Regions from separate parts of the Xenorhabdus budapestensis genome, predicted to be linked through region 2. Evidence: predicted binding sites of a transcription regulator. Region 2 holds the regulator's gene; each other region holds the start of a gene.
What was found. Region 2 encodes PurR, which represses purine synthesis genes. Its sites were predicted from a motif close to CANGCAAACGTTTGCNTG; they were not measured.
Positions count from the first base shown of each region.

Region 1: a site for PurR is predicted at 2,698-2,715, ahead of purM (phosphoribosylformylglycinamidine cyclo-ligase). Genes of this name have one in related genera too.
Region 3: a site for PurR is predicted at 2,955-2,972, ahead of glyA (serine hydroxymethyltransferase). Genes of this name have one in related genera too.

Region 1 covers NZ_CP072455.1:1,893,413-1,898,462, forward strand. Annotated here, with positions in the region: gene speG (spermidine N1-acetyltransferase) at 28-591, opposite strand; gene purN (phosphoribosylglycinamide formyltransferase) at 926-1,564, opposite strand; gene purM (phosphoribosylformylglycinamidine cyclo-ligase) at 1,594-2,634, opposite strand; gene upp (uracil phosphoribosyltransferase) at 2,866-3,492, shown strand; gene HGO23_RS08615 (hypothetical protein) at 3,655-4,002, shown strand; gene hda (DnaA inactivator Hda) at 4,265-4,972, shown strand; gene arsC (arsenate reductase (glutaredoxin)) at 5,050-5,050, opposite strand, start outside.
Region 2 covers NZ_CP072455.1:2,008,893-2,013,942, reverse strand. Annotated here, with positions in the region: gene HGO23_RS09160 (Grx4 family monothiol glutaredoxin) at 1-75, opposite strand, end outside; gene sodB (superoxide dismutase [Fe]) at 401-979, shown strand; gene purR (HTH-type transcriptional repressor PurR) at 1,505-2,530, shown strand; gene punR (DNA-binding transcriptional activator PunR) at 2,534-3,442, opposite strand; gene punC (purine nucleoside transporter PunC) at 3,566-4,744, shown strand.
Region 3 covers NZ_CP072455.1:1,429,066-1,434,115, forward strand. Annotated here, with positions in the region: gene HGO23_RS06880 (NAD+ synthase) at 1-970, shown strand, start outside; gene glnB (nitrogen regulatory protein P-II) at 986-1,324, shown strand; gene hmpA (NO-inducible flavohemoprotein) at 1,537-2,742, opposite strand; gene glyA (serine hydroxymethyltransferase) at 3,079-4,332, shown strand; gene HGO23_RS06900 (3-phenylpropionate MFS transporter) at 4,496-5,050, shown strand, end outside.

The sequences.
Region 1 (5,050 bases), 120 kb from region 2:
ACTACTCCATTTGGTCCATTTATTGGGTTAACAATCTTGCTTTTTACTCTGAGAATGACGAATTTTGTTAGCAAAATAGTGATGTTGGAAAGTGCACATCCGAATAGCAGTATGATAAGAGCCGTTTACGAAAAATTCATCGATTAATTCACCTTCTGTATAAAACCCTAACTTATTGTATATATGAATTGCTTTTTCGTTCTCTTTATCAACGATTAAATAGAGTTTGTAGAGATTGAGTACAGAAAATGCGTACTCCATCGCAAGTTTAACTGTCTCAGTTGCATAGCCTTGCCCTTGATAAGCCGGTGCAATAATAATCTGAAATTCGGCACGGCGATGGATATAATCAATTTCCACCAACTCAACCAAGCCGACTTTAGCGTTCATGCTTTCTATAATAAAACGGCGTTCACTTTGGTCATGAATATGTTTGTCATAGAGATCGCATAATTCAACAAAAGCCTCATAAGGCTCTTCAAACCAATAGCGCATGACACTGGCATTGTTATCAAGCTGGTGGACGAAAGGGAGATCTTCCCGTTCGAGGGGGCGTAAGTTTACGGGTGGATTTTCAGAACCACTGGACATTGGATACCTCAGTGTTTTTACGATAAGGGCCGATTTTGTTTTGGTCTATACGAAATGATATACGGATAGTTAATTAATACTAGATATCCGCGTCGCCTTTTTAAGTTGCAGCTTGTAGGTTAGCACTATAAATATAGAAAAGAACGAAATATAGAAAAAGAACTTTCCGAAATAATAATTTACAGCAAAGTGTCTGGTTAATTTTCATTATTTTAACATGATTAACTTTAATACATTAGCCTTAAAACGTATTAATCTTAATGCATTGACTTTACATGCTAACCTGAACACATTAATTCTGAACACAATGCTGTAATCGTTCCAATAATATTGGTTATTCTGAAGCATAACCTTGTGGCGGCAATATCTTGCCATCCATAATGGCGATATTGTCATCCATTCTCAGACGCTCATTCAGGAACCAGCCGATGACCAGCGGATAGATATTATGCTCCTGAGTTTGAACACGTCTGATAACATCTTCTTCCTGATCACCTGCAAAAATTGGTACTTTAGCCTGCAAGACAATGGGACCACCATCAAGTTCTTCAGTCACAAAGTGGACAGAAGTACCGTGCTCCTGATCCCCATTTTCTATTGCTTTACGATGGGTATGCAAACCGGGATATTTCGGTAGCAGGGAAGGGTGAATATTAATCAGGCGTCCGCGATAATGCTGTACAAAACCAGGTGATAATATTCTCATATAACCCGCTAAAACGACCAAATCGGGCTGGTATCGATCAAGAGCTGTGAGCAGGGCTAAATCATAATCCGCACGATTTGAATACTCTTTCGGATTGAGAAAATGCGTGGGAATACCCGCGTATTCTGCCCGTTGCAGGCCATAAGCATTGGCATTATTGCTGAATACTGCACAGACTTGCCCATTAATCCGGTTTTGTTGGCAGGCATCAATAATAGATTGTAGGTTACTGCCATTACCAGAAATTAATACCACAATTTTTTTCATAGGATGACTTTCTATTGACTGGCTTTCTGTTAACTAATAACGACTTGCTGTTCGCTGTGACCAAGTTCAGCAATGCTGCCGATTTGCCACGCATTTTCACCCGCTGCGTTTAGCCACTCAATTGCCTGTTTTGCCTGAGATTGTGGTAAAGCAATTATCATACCGACTCCACAGTTGAATGTACGGTACATTTCGTGATCGCTGACATTACCTGCCTGTTGCAACCATTTGAAAATCGCAGGCCACTGCCAGCTAGTACCCTCGATTCTTGCTTGCATATTTTCTGGCAGAACACGGGGAATATTTTCCCAGAAGCCGCCACCTGTCAGATGAGAAATCGCGTGGATCTCAACATTCTCAATTAATTCAAGTAATGGTTTGACATAAATACGGGTCGGGGCAAGTAAATGATCAGCTAATGGCTTATCATCCAGTTTGGTTGTCTCAGGATTGGTCTGACTGACTTCAAGGATTTTGCGAATTAATGAATAGCCATTAGAATGTGGCCCGCTGGATGCTAATGCAATTAGTGCATCGCCGACCTGAACTTGACTACCATCAATGATTTCTGATTTTTCAACTACGCCGACACAAAAACCAGCAACGTCGTAATCTTCTCCATGATACATGCCGGGCATTTCGGCTGTTTCTCCACCGACCAGTGCACAACCAGCTTGTTTACAGCCTTCTGCAATGCCGGTGATGACACTGGATGCTGTGTCAACATCCAATTTACCTGTCGCATAATAATCAAGGAAGAACAGAGGTTCAGCACCTTGAACAACCAGATCATTAACACACATGGCGACCAAATCAATTCCGATAGTATCGTGACGTTTCAGATCCATTGCCAGACGCAGTTTAGTACCAACGCCATCTGTACCGGAAACTAAAATAGGTTCACGATATTTTTGTGGCAGGGCACATAATGCGCCGAATCCTCCCAATCCCCCCATCACTTCAGGGCGTCGAGTCTGTTTCACAACCCCTTTGATACGATTGACTAAGGCATTACCAGCATCAATGTCGACACCAGCATCTTTATAGCTAAGAGAGGTTTTATTGGTCACTGCGTAGCTCCCAGGCGATTGCATTTGAATGAATAAAACAGAACGGCGATAATTCTAACAGTCTAGGCAAACGTTTGCGATAGTTTTCTGTAGGTTATTACGGATAAAAAAGATAGAAGAAAAATACTTGTGGTTGCTAAAAATCAATAGATGGATAGTGGCACGATATCAAAAAGGAGGTATAATCCCGCGATTTTTTTATCTGCCAGCTATATACAGTAGGAGAAACCCATGAAGATCGTTGAGGTTAAACACCCACTCGTTAAACATAAACTGGGCCTGATGCGCGACCATGATATAAGCACTAAGCGTTTTCGTGAACTGGCCTCAGAAGTGGGAAACCTTCTGACATATGAAGCAACTGCTGATTTAGAAACTGAGAAAGTGACCATTGATGGATGGTGTGGTCCGGTAGAAATAGATCAGATCAAAGGAAAAAAAATCACAGTAGTGCCTATCTTGCGTGCAGGTTTGGGAATGATGGATGGCGTTTTGGAAAATATTCCAAGTGCCCGTATCAGTGTTGTCGGTGTTTATCGTGATGAGAAAACATTTGAGCCTGTGCCTTATTTCCAAAAACTGGTTTCTGACATTAATGAGCGTATGGCGCTGGTTGTTGATCCGATGTTGGCAACAGGCGGTTCTATGATTGCTACGATTGATCTGCTGAAAAAAGCAGGTTGCCCTGTTATTAAGGTATTGGTTTTGGTTGCTGCACCAGAAGGCGTTGCAGCGCTGGAGAAGGCTCATCCTGATGTTGAGTTATATACCGCGTCTATTGATGAACGTCTTAATGAACATGGGTATATTGTTCCTGGCCTGGGGGATGCAGGCGATAAGATATTTGGTACAAAATAATATTTATAGAATAATAAAATTATAAGCTAATTTATATCTGCTTCTCATATTTTAAGTTTTGTGTCATAAAAACTGACTATACTAAAGATATCAGATGTTTTTTCTATATGATTCAATTTCACTTATTTATTTAGTATCAATAAAGATAAAGTAGAGAATAAAATGAAAAATACCAATATTATTACTTTATATATAGATGAACCTTTGATTACAGCGTTTTATACTGAACTTGCTAAATTTCATATAGAAGTTGATCCAGTAACATCTCATTCAGAGACATTCAACATTATTAAACCTACTCTCACTTTTCTTAAAGATAATTTAAGCTACCTTGATAGTATAAGAAGAGCACTCATTGCACTTTTGGGTGGTCGTAACCTAAAAATATCTATAGTTAAAAGTGATGGCAGCTCTATATTTATTGAGGGTGATTTAGATAAAAATGAAGTCACTGAACTTTTGAAAGAAACTAATGCTTTGATAATTTCTACATCCAATAAAGAAAAGTAAATCATTAGAGAAAACAGTTCAGTGAAACTCATATTCATTAGGGAAAGAGCTATTTTTGCTATCATCCAAATGTCAATAAAGATCCTAACTAAAAAATAAAACATTACCAGCGTATGTTGTCAACCGGGTTTTACCCGGAAAAGTCAAGATTAACAATAATTCTCATTCTAAGAAGAGTATTCATTTCATTTGCTATCGTTTTTTGTGATAGACTTGGTTTTTATGGTAGGCTTAGTGCTGTTCGTTATCCATTCCGTTTGAGGTGCTTCTGAATACATCGGCGCAGCTTTCATTGCCCTTATATTTGCCTGATGATGAAACATTTGCCAGTTTTTTTGCAGGTGAGAATACGTCTTTATTAGCAGCCATAAAATTGGCTATTAGTCAGTCACATGGCAGTTATATCTATTTTTGGTCCCGCGATGGTGGGGGCAAGAGTCATTTACTCCATGCAGCTTGTGCCGAATTATCCCAACAAGGAGAGGCTGTAGGGTATGTACCATTAGATAAACGTGCTTATTTTGTTCCGGAAGTTCTTGATGGAATGGAGCATTTATCATTGGTGTGTATTGACAATGTGGAATTTATCGCAGGTGATCAGGTATGGGAAATGGCTATTTTTAATCTCTATAACCGCATTGTAGAGATTGGCCGAACCTGTCTTTTGATCACCGGAGATCGTCCTCCCCGGCAAATTAACTTAACGTTACCAGATTTGGCATCTCGTTTGGATTGGGGGCAGATCTACAAATTGCAGCCGTTGTCTGATGATGAAAAAATTCAGGCATTGCAATTGCGGGCGAAGCTACGGGGATTTGAATTACCTGAAGATGTGGGCCGTTTTGTGTTAAAACGACTTGATAGGGAAATGCAAACACTATTTAGGACGTTAGATGAGCTTGACCGTGCTTCTATTGTGGCTCAACGTAAACTCACGATCCCGTTTGTAAAAGATATTCTTGACCTTTAACAAGTCGGGTCAGGAAGTAAAGAATGAAAAAGTGATAGAGGTATTTCCCTATCACTTTTTTGTATATGCCAAAATAAT
Region 2 (5,050 bases):
TTTTGGCGAACCTTTCATATACAGCAAGATTGGGTTTTCTTGAATCTGGCATTCGATTTTCTCAATTGTCGTCATTCTTACTTCCTTAAACGGCAGGCGCTGTTTATCAGCATCAAAAAAGATTGATTCAGAATACCACTTTCTGATGCGAGTTTGCTACCGTGAACGTGCTCCTGAAAATTTTTTATTCTGAACATTAAAATCAGCAAAATTGAATGCTTCTACGTCAAATCGCCACTGAATAGTATCATTTTCCCTGTTATTTAGCAGAAAAATTGTTAAGATAATTACCAAACAAAATAGCAACATGACAATAAGCTAAAATTTGCTCTATCCATGATTAATATACTATAAATCATGGCTTATAAAGCCAAAAACCCGATATTAAAAGGAGTATGCAATGTCTTTTGAATTACCAGCATTACCTTATGCTAAAGATGCCTTAGAACCCCACATCTCAGCAGAGACTCTGGAATATCATTACGGCAAACACCACAACGCTTATGTTGTAAACCTAAATAATCTGATTAAAGATACCGAATTTGCCGGAAAATCACTGGAAGAAATTATCAAAATCTCTGAAGGCGGCATCTTTAATAACGCAGCACAAGTCTGGAACCACACCTTCTACTGGCATAGCCTGTCACCAAATGGTGGAGGTGAACCAACTGGTAAAGTTGCAGAAGCTATCAATAATTCTTTCGGTTCTTTTGCTGAATTTAAACAGCAGTTTACTGATGCAGCACTGAAAAACTTCGGTTCTGGCTGGACATGGCTGGTTAAGAAAACCGACGGCAGTCTGGCTATCGTCAATACTTCCAATGCAGCAACTCCATTGACTGGTGAAAACAAGCCAGTTCTGACTGTTGACGTTTGGGAACACGCCTATTACATCGATTACCGCAATGCACGTCCTCAATATCTGGAGCATTTCTGGGCTCTGGTTAACTGGAAATTTGTGGAAGAAAATCTGGCTTAATTAACCAGCCAGTTAAAATGACAAGGGTAAGTTTTTCCGATTCAACGCACTTCATTTTATTTATAAGTGCCCTTTGAATAGTGAAAAACTTACCTTTAAAGTAAGGCAGATAGCATTTCACCTTGATATTGTTTCTCGACCTTGGCTAGATCAGGCAAAGACTCGCCAGAAAAACAATCACGATTAACGCACTACAGGCAGTCAATAATCCCAATTTCAGATCTGTATCCATAAACCATCCTCACCATGAAAATTAAGACTCAGGCTCAGCGACACCATAAATTTTGACTGGTTATTTACCTCAGAGGTTAAAAAACCATACTGTGGTATTTAATGCATATACTTTATAGCATTGATTACTACTTTCACTTTTGCGCTAGATCAGACAAAATTCAGGGTTTATCGCTAAATTATTGTCAGTTATCTTCCTATATATAAATATAACACTGGCAAATGATTAACAAAGATCTATATCCAGATGAAGGGTATACAAATTTAGACCTAAGGTCAGGAGTCCTTTTTATCATGGCAACGATTAAAGATGTGGCCAAACGCGCTGGTGTTTCAACCACAACCGTATCCCATGTTATCAATAAAACCCGTTTCGTCGCCGAAGATACAAAGACCACAGTATGGGCTGCCATTAAGGAACTGAATTATTCCCCCAGTGCTGTTGCCCGTAGCTTAAAGGTTAATCACACCAAATCTATCGGACTACTGGCAACATCAAGTGAAGCGCCTTATTTTGCTGAAATCATTGAGTCTGTCGAAAATAGTTGTTATAGCAAAGGCTATACTTTGATTTTATGTAATTCCCATAACAATCTCGACAAACAAAAAGCTTATCTCTCTATGCTGGCGCAAAAACGCGTAGATGGTTTACTGGTTATGTGTTCTGAATATCCTCAACAACTGTTGGGAATGCTGGAAGACTATCGCAACATTCCCATGGTAGTCATGGATTGGGGAGAGTCCAGAGGAGATTTCACTGATGCAATTATCGATAATGCCTTCCATGGTGGTTATTTGGCCGGCCGATATCTTATTGAACGTGGTCACCGTGATATTGCTGCTATTCCCGGATCATTGGCCAGAAATACTGGAGGCGGACGTCATCAAGGTTTCCTCAAGGCACTAAAAGAAGCAAATATCACTATTCGGGAAGAATGGATTGTTCAGGGGGATTTTGAGCCCGAATCCGGATATCAGGCGATGTATAAAATCTTAAGCCAAAAACACCGCCCTACGGCCGTATTTTGTGGAGGAGATGTGATGGCAATGGGGGCGATCTGTGCTGCTGACGAGATGGGGTTACGCGTTCCACAAGATATTTCTGTCATTGGTTATGACAATATTCGCAATGCCCGTTATTTCACACCAGCGCTGACAACGATTCATCAACCTAAAGAGCGTCTAGGACAGATGGCTTTTTCCACGTTACTTGATAGGATCATTAATAAACGTCAAGATGCACAAACTATCGAAGTCCATCCGCGTCTTGTTGAGCGTCGCTCTGTTGCAGATGGCCCTTTCATTGATTATCGTCGTTAACGATTAATCCTCTTGTAGCCATTCAGTATTGAGTGTTGCACTATCTCCAAGATAATCAAGCAACCAGCTTAATGCAGGTGAATGGCTTTTTTGCGACCACGTCAGGCAACATGGGCTATCAGGTAATGGTTGCTCAAGTTCAAGCAAACTGAGTTTTCCTTGACGAATAAGCGGCAAAGCACGATGTTTGGGCACCATTCCCACACACAGCCCCTCCATCAGGCAAGCCAACCCGGCATTCCAATCAGGGACAACTAACCGCCGTTGATTATCCAAAGTCCATGTATTACGCTTGGGTAAATTACGTGAAGTATCTTCAAGGCACAAGCTAGGGTAAGCCCTCAATTGATCATCATTTAATCTTTCTATTATAACGGTCAACTCATGCCCAGGACTGGCAACACATAGCCACGGCATGAACCCCATGTCCCTGAAACTATATCGCTCCCCGACTGGAGAGGCGCGTGTGGCACCAATAGCAACATCAACGCGCCCATCTACCAGCGCATCCCATACCCCATTAAAAACTTCAGGGTAAATAAATAACTCAATATCCGGAAAATGGCGGTAAAAATCCAGAATAAGCTGGCGTGTCCGTTCTGGTTTCACCACTTGATCAACAGCAATACTAAGCTGCCCACGCCAACCGTTAGCCACCTGCTGACATTGATGACGAGTATGATGCATTTTTTTGATAACAGAACGCGCTTCCTTTACAAAGATAGCCCCTGCCTCGGTTAATTCCACATCGCGATGACGACGTTCAAATAGGGGAACTGCCAACCATTCTTCAAGTTGTTTTATTGTATAACTAATGGCAGAAGGTACGCGGTGAAGCTCTGACGCAGCCGCACTGAAACTTCCTGTTCTGGCCACAGCATCAACAACTTCCAAAGAATATTCAGACCACATATTTCTTCCTTTTAATTTTTTTCACAGCATTATGCAAATAATACCGTTTCACAAGTAAAAATTACGCCATATAAAATAAACCGTATATTTTCTTATCAATTATCACATCAATTTATTGACACAATGACAACAAATAAAAATTCCATGCCATTTATGTTTTATCTCGCTGGCCTAAGTATGCTTGGCTACTTAGCCATTGATATGTATCTACCCGCTTTTGATGCTATGGCGAAAGACTTAGGTGCATCAGAAGGGGCTATTAGTGCAAGCCTCAGCGTTTTTCTTGCTGGTTTTGCTGTTGCCCAGCTTTTATGGGGACAACTGTCTGATCGCCTAGGAAGAAAACCTGTTCTGCTTATCGGCTTGTCTCTGTTTTGTCTTAGCTGTTTAGGAATGCTTTGGATAACAGATGCAACTCAATTACTTATTCTGCGATTTATTCAGGCTGTGGGTGTCTGTTCTGCTGCTGTTTCCTGGCAAGCTTTAGTCGTTGATAGATATAACGCTGAACGCACAAAACGCGTTTTTGCCATGATTATGCCGCTGGTTGCACTTTCCCCTGCCCTTGCCCCTTTACTCGGTGCATGGTTATTGTCACATACAGGTTGGAGAACTATTTTTCTTGTTTTAATGGCTGTAACACTAGTTTTGCTTGTACCAACATTTTTACTGGCTAGTAAACGTGCACCTATTGACACCAATATCAATGAAAATAAAATTTCTTTCTTCACCTTATTGAAGTCTTCAACTTTCAGCGGAAATGTGTTGATTTATGCTTCCTGTAGTGCTGGTTTTTTTGCCTGGCTAACGGGTTCACCAACGATTTTGATCAATATGGGTTATGATGCCACAGATATTGGCTTAAGCTATATTCCACAAACTTTGGCATTTATGCTCGGTGGGTATGGTTGCCGTCTTTTATTGGAAAAAATCAAAAGTGAAACCATATTTCCAATTTTGCTGGTAGGTTATGCTGTAAGCATGGCACTCATCTATTTAATTGCCCTAATTTATCCTTCTTTCATGCTTATTCTTGTTCCTTTCTGTTTTATGGCCGTCATGAATGGTGCTTCTTACCCTATTGCTGTAGCAAATGCACTTTCTGTTTATCCCAAAGACGGTGGTAAAGCGGCTGCATTACAAAATGCTTTACAATTGGGTCTTTGCTTTATTGCCAGCATGCTTGTTGCTATGTTCATGAAAGACCCTCTTCTGTCTACCACAACAGTGATGGTTTCTACTATTATCCCAATGATAATAGGCTATTCTTTACAAAAGAAAGAAGTAAACAATGGTCATTAGTTATAAATTAAAAAATTACTCCCAAAGATAATAACTAAGAATATTATCATCTAAAGGCCATACCATAATATGGCCTTTAGATTATTGTTTAAATATTATTTCACTCATATACTCATACAGATTCATTATTCTAAAAAACTCGGAATTTGAGGTTTCTAAGGGCAATGAAGCTCTCTTTCATTTCAGGATGAATCGGCATTCTGTGCCTTTGAAACATTTTCTGCTTAATTTCAAGTCAATCCATTTTTGTTTTAGGATAATAAACAATCTATCACAAAGATATACCTCAAAATTCCATCAAACAAA
Region 3 (5,050 bases), 580 kb from region 2:
AGTTTTTGATGTAAAAGGTGAAATTACTCATCGCATGGCAGCCTTTGCAGAACAAGTTGAACAGTGTCGTTTCAATGACATGACAATTGAGCCGATGGCAAATCCGGCTCCTCAATTGCCGCCACTTGCACAAATCTACAAGGCATTGGTGCTCTCTGTACGCGATTATGTGCAGAAAAATGGTTTTAAGGGGGCATTACTCGGTTTATCCGGTGGTATTGATTCAGGTCTGACACTGGCGATTGCTGTTGATGCTTTGGGTAAAGAGCATGTACAGGCTGTGATGATGCCATTCCGCTATACCTCTGAAATGAGCATTCATGATGCCAGAGAACAAGCAGAACTACTCGGTGTTGAATTTGACATAGTGTCTATCGAGCCTATATTTGATGCGTTTATGGTTCAATTGGAGCCTATATTTGCGGGTACAGAGAAAGATACGACTGAAGAGAATTTACAGGCACGTAGCCGGGCAGTCATCTTAATGGCAATGTCAAACAAATGCCGTCGTCTGGTGTTGACGACCAGCAACAAAAGTGAATCGGCGGTGGGTTACTCGACTTTGTACGGTGATATGGCCGGTGGCTTTAATGCTTTGAAAGATGTCCCAAAAACTATGGTATTTGCATTAGCGAAATACCGTAATACAGTCTCTCCTGCTATTCCTCAGCGTGTAATTGATCGTCCACCATCCGCGGAACTGGCTCCTGATCAGCTCGATCAGGACAGCTTGCCACCGTATGACATGCTGGATGCCATCCTTGAGGGATATGTTGAAAAAGATAAATCTGTGGCTGACTTAGTGGCTGAAGGTTTTGATGAAGCGATTATTCGTAAGGTGATCCGGCTGGTGGACATCAATGAATATAAACGTCGTCAGGCACCGATTGGCCCACGTATTACACAGCGTGATTTTGGTAAAGACAGGCGCTATCCGATTACGTCTGGTTTCGGACGTAAAAACTGGTAATAACAGGAAAACTTCATGAAAAAGATTGATGCAATTATCAAACCTTTCAAGCTCGATGATGTGCGTGAAGCTCTGGCTGAAGTCGGTATCACTGGTATGACGGTGACAGAAGTAAAAGGATTTGGTCGTCAGAAAGGACACACTGAGCTGTATCGTGGTGCAGAATATATGGTGGACTTTCTGCCTAAAGTCAAAATAGAAATTGTCGTACCGGATGATATTGTTGATACCTGTGTCGATACTATTATGCAGACTGCACAAACTGGCAAAATCGGGGATGGCAAGATTTTTGTCTTTGATGTTGCTCGTGTTGTGCGCATTCGTACTGGTGAACAGGACGAAGAGGCGATTTAACCGTATTCCGTATCCTTTGAAAAGAGAAAAGAAAAGAGAATAGATTGAAAAGTTTAATTGCCTGAAAAAGTGATAACGGCAGTAACATGGGTATTTAGTCCACCTCTTATTGAGAGGTGGAATGTTGGCATACCGAGCTGTCTTAACCGTTATCACTTATCACCGAATTTACACTTTCACTGAATTTACAAAAAACTGTGCATAAATTCGTGTTAGATCACTTTATGTGGACCAAAACATTCATAATGGATATGTTGCTCGTTAATGCCCATTGTTATTAGCTGCTTTGCAGTATATTGCATGAAAGCCAACGGCCCACAGAAATAGAATTGCATCCCTTCAGCACTTATTGCATCTTTTACAAGAGACAGATCCATCAACCCGGCATGTTGATAATGTATGCTATGCTGATCTTTATCTCTGGGTTCACGATACCAAACCTGAGAATTCAGATTCGGCATGGATTGGGCAATTTCTTTTACCTTATCTGCAAAGGCATGATAGCTACCATGTTCTGTCGCGTGAAACCAATTGACCACACTTTGGTGCTGCTGACCGTGCAGATATTGCAGCATACTCATCATCGGAGTTAATCCGACTCCCGCTGAAATGAGCGTAACAGGGGTATCAGGCTGGACGTCAAGGAAAAAATCACCTTTTGGTGCAGATAGCGATATGATATCCCCTTCCTGTACTTTATCGTGCATATGATTGGAAATTTTGCCATAAGGTTCTCGTTTAATGGCAATTTGATAATTGCTGCCATTTGGAGTAGCAGTCAATGAATATTGACGAATTTCGCGGTTTTTAAAGGTTGGATCTTCCAGATAGATACTCAAATATTGTCCCGGTTTGTAATCCGCGACTTTGTCATCATCAACGGGTACAAACTCAAAGCTGGTAATGACATCACTTTGCGGTTGTTTACGACTGACACGAAATTGACGTAAACCACGCCAGCCTCCTGCCGAAGATTCGCTACCCTGATAAATTGCCTCTTCCCGATTGATAAAAACATCGGCCAATACATTGTAGGCTTTTTTCCAGGCGTCGAGAACTTCATCAGCCGGATGAAATAGTTCATCAATTGTTGCCAGCAGATGTGTACCGACAATTTTATAGTGTTCCGGTTGGATATTTAGGCTCGTATGTTTATGAGCGATCTTTTCTACAGCAGGTAGAAGAGCAGATAAGTTATCAATATTAGAGGCATAAGCACAAAGGGCATTAAAAAGAGCTTCACGCTGATCGCCGTTGGTTTGATGGCTCATGTTAAAAATATCTTTTAATTCAGGATTATGTTTGAACATGCGTTCATAAAAGTGAGCAGTCAACTTTGGCCCCGTGGAAACGATCAAGGGAATAGTGGACTTTATAGTTGCGATAATTTGGCTATCTAACATTATGGTCTCCTGAATTTTTCTCAAATAATGCTTAGGAATATAAGATGTATTTTAAATGCAACTTATTACGTTGAGGAATACATTAAAGTAAGAAAGAGACATTATCTTGACTTAAATCAAAAAATCAGAATTTATATCACAGCAAGAAGATTTGACTGGAATCACAAAGAACAACAATAAATTTAAAGCGTGTAATCAGGATCGCGGGACATCCTGCTACAGGCGCCGAAGCAATCGTTTGCGTAAAATCTCTTGTCAAGACTATCTCATTTGATAAAAAGAGTTTACACTGTGTCAAATTCTGTCCCTCAGGGGTATTTTTTAGAGATGTGGCTGAGTCAGGAGAACCTAATGTTAAAGCGTGAAATGAATATTGCGAATTACGATCCCGAACTGTGGCAAGCGATGGAACAGGAAGTTTGTCGTCAGGAAGAACATATTGAATTGATTGCTTCTGAAAACTACACCAGTCCAAGAGTTATGCAGGCTCAAGGATCTCAGCTCACTAACAAGTATGCGGAAGGTTATCCGGGTAAACGCTACTATGGTGGTTGTGAATATGTTGATATAATTGAACAATTGGCAATTGACCGAGCAAAAGAGTTGTTTGGTGCAGATTATGCTAACGTCCAACCACACTCAGGCTCTCAGGCAAATGCTGCGGTGTATATGACGCTGTTGCAACCAGGTGACACTGTTTTAGGGATGAATCTGGCACATGGTGGTCATCTGACTCACGGCTCTCCGGTTAACTTCTCAGGTAAACTGTATCACGTTGTTCCTTATGGTATTGATGAGAATGGCAAAATCGATTACGAGGATATTCGTAACCAAGCGCTGAAACATCAACCTAAAATGATCATTGGTGGTTTCTCTGCCTATTCTGGTGTGGTTGATTGGGCGAAAATGCGTGAAATTGCTGATGAAATCGGTACATATCTTTTTGTTGATATGGCTCATGTTGCTGGATTGGTTGCTGCGGGTGTTTATCCAAACCCTGTTCCTCATGCACATGTTGTTACAACCACCACTCACAAGACTCTGGCAGGCCCCCGCGGTGGTCTGATCCTGGCTAAAGGGGGTGATGAAGAGCTGTATAAGAAATTGAACTCTGCTGTTTTCCCTGGTGGTCAGGGTGGCCCGCTGATGCATGTCATTGCCGGGAAAGCCGTTGCACTGAAAGAAGCAATGGAGCCGGAGTTCAAAATTTATCAACAGCAGGTTGCGAAAAATGCCAAAGAAATGGTAGATGTGTTCCTGCAACGTGGTTACAAAGTTGTTTCCGGCGGTACTGATAACCATCTGTTCCTGCTGGATCTGGTGGATAAAGATATTACAGGTAAAGAAGCGGATGCAGCATTAGGGCGTGCCAATATCACTGTTAACAAAAACAGCGTACCTAACGATCCTCGCAGTCCGTTTGTCACTTCGGGTATTCGCATTGGTACTCCAGCAATTACCCGCCGTGGTTTCAAAGAAGCGGAAACCCGTGAATTAGCTGGCTGGATATGTGATGTGTTGGATAACATCAATGACGAAGTAGTTATTGAAAGTGTTAAACAGAATGTGTTGGATATCTGTGCAAAATATCCGGTTTACGCATAATTGAGAATAAAATACCGTCAATATTGAGCTTATACCCAAATAGATTTCAAGTTGCAGCCAATAAAGCTGTAGCTTGAAAGATGAAAGGTATATCAGGTATTAAGCCCGACTCATAACATTAGTTTTGAGCGGGTTTTTTGCATTAAAAAATGGGGGCATTTGGATGGTTGTTCCATCAACATTTTGGCTAGGGTTAGGTTATTTCACTTATTTTTTTGCTTTTGGAATATTCTTACCTTTCTGGTCAGTTTGGTTACAGGGAGAAGGTATTACTCCTTCTATGATCGGTATACTGTTAGCTATCGGGTTAGTTTCTCGTTTCCTCGGTAGTTTATTTATTTCGCCTACGGTTAAAGATCCTTCTAAATTAATTAACGCATTAAGATTTCTATCCTTATTGGCTTTGGTCTTTGCTGTTAGCTTTTCCTTTAGTAGCCATTGGGTATGGGTTTCCCTTGTTATGATAGGTTTTAACCTGTTTTTTTCACCTTTGGTTCCTTTATCAGATGCTTTAGCGGGAACATGGCAAAAACAGTTTACTTTTGATTATGGCAAGGTACGTGTGTGGGGATCGATTGCCTTTATTATCAGCTCTTCTTTAGCGGGGATATTGATGTCAGCCAATGGCATCGATTTAGGTTCAGATTTCAGCATTTCCTTTGAAAAGATCAATAATTGGATTGGCCTCAATTTATTTGGTCATCACAACATCATCCTT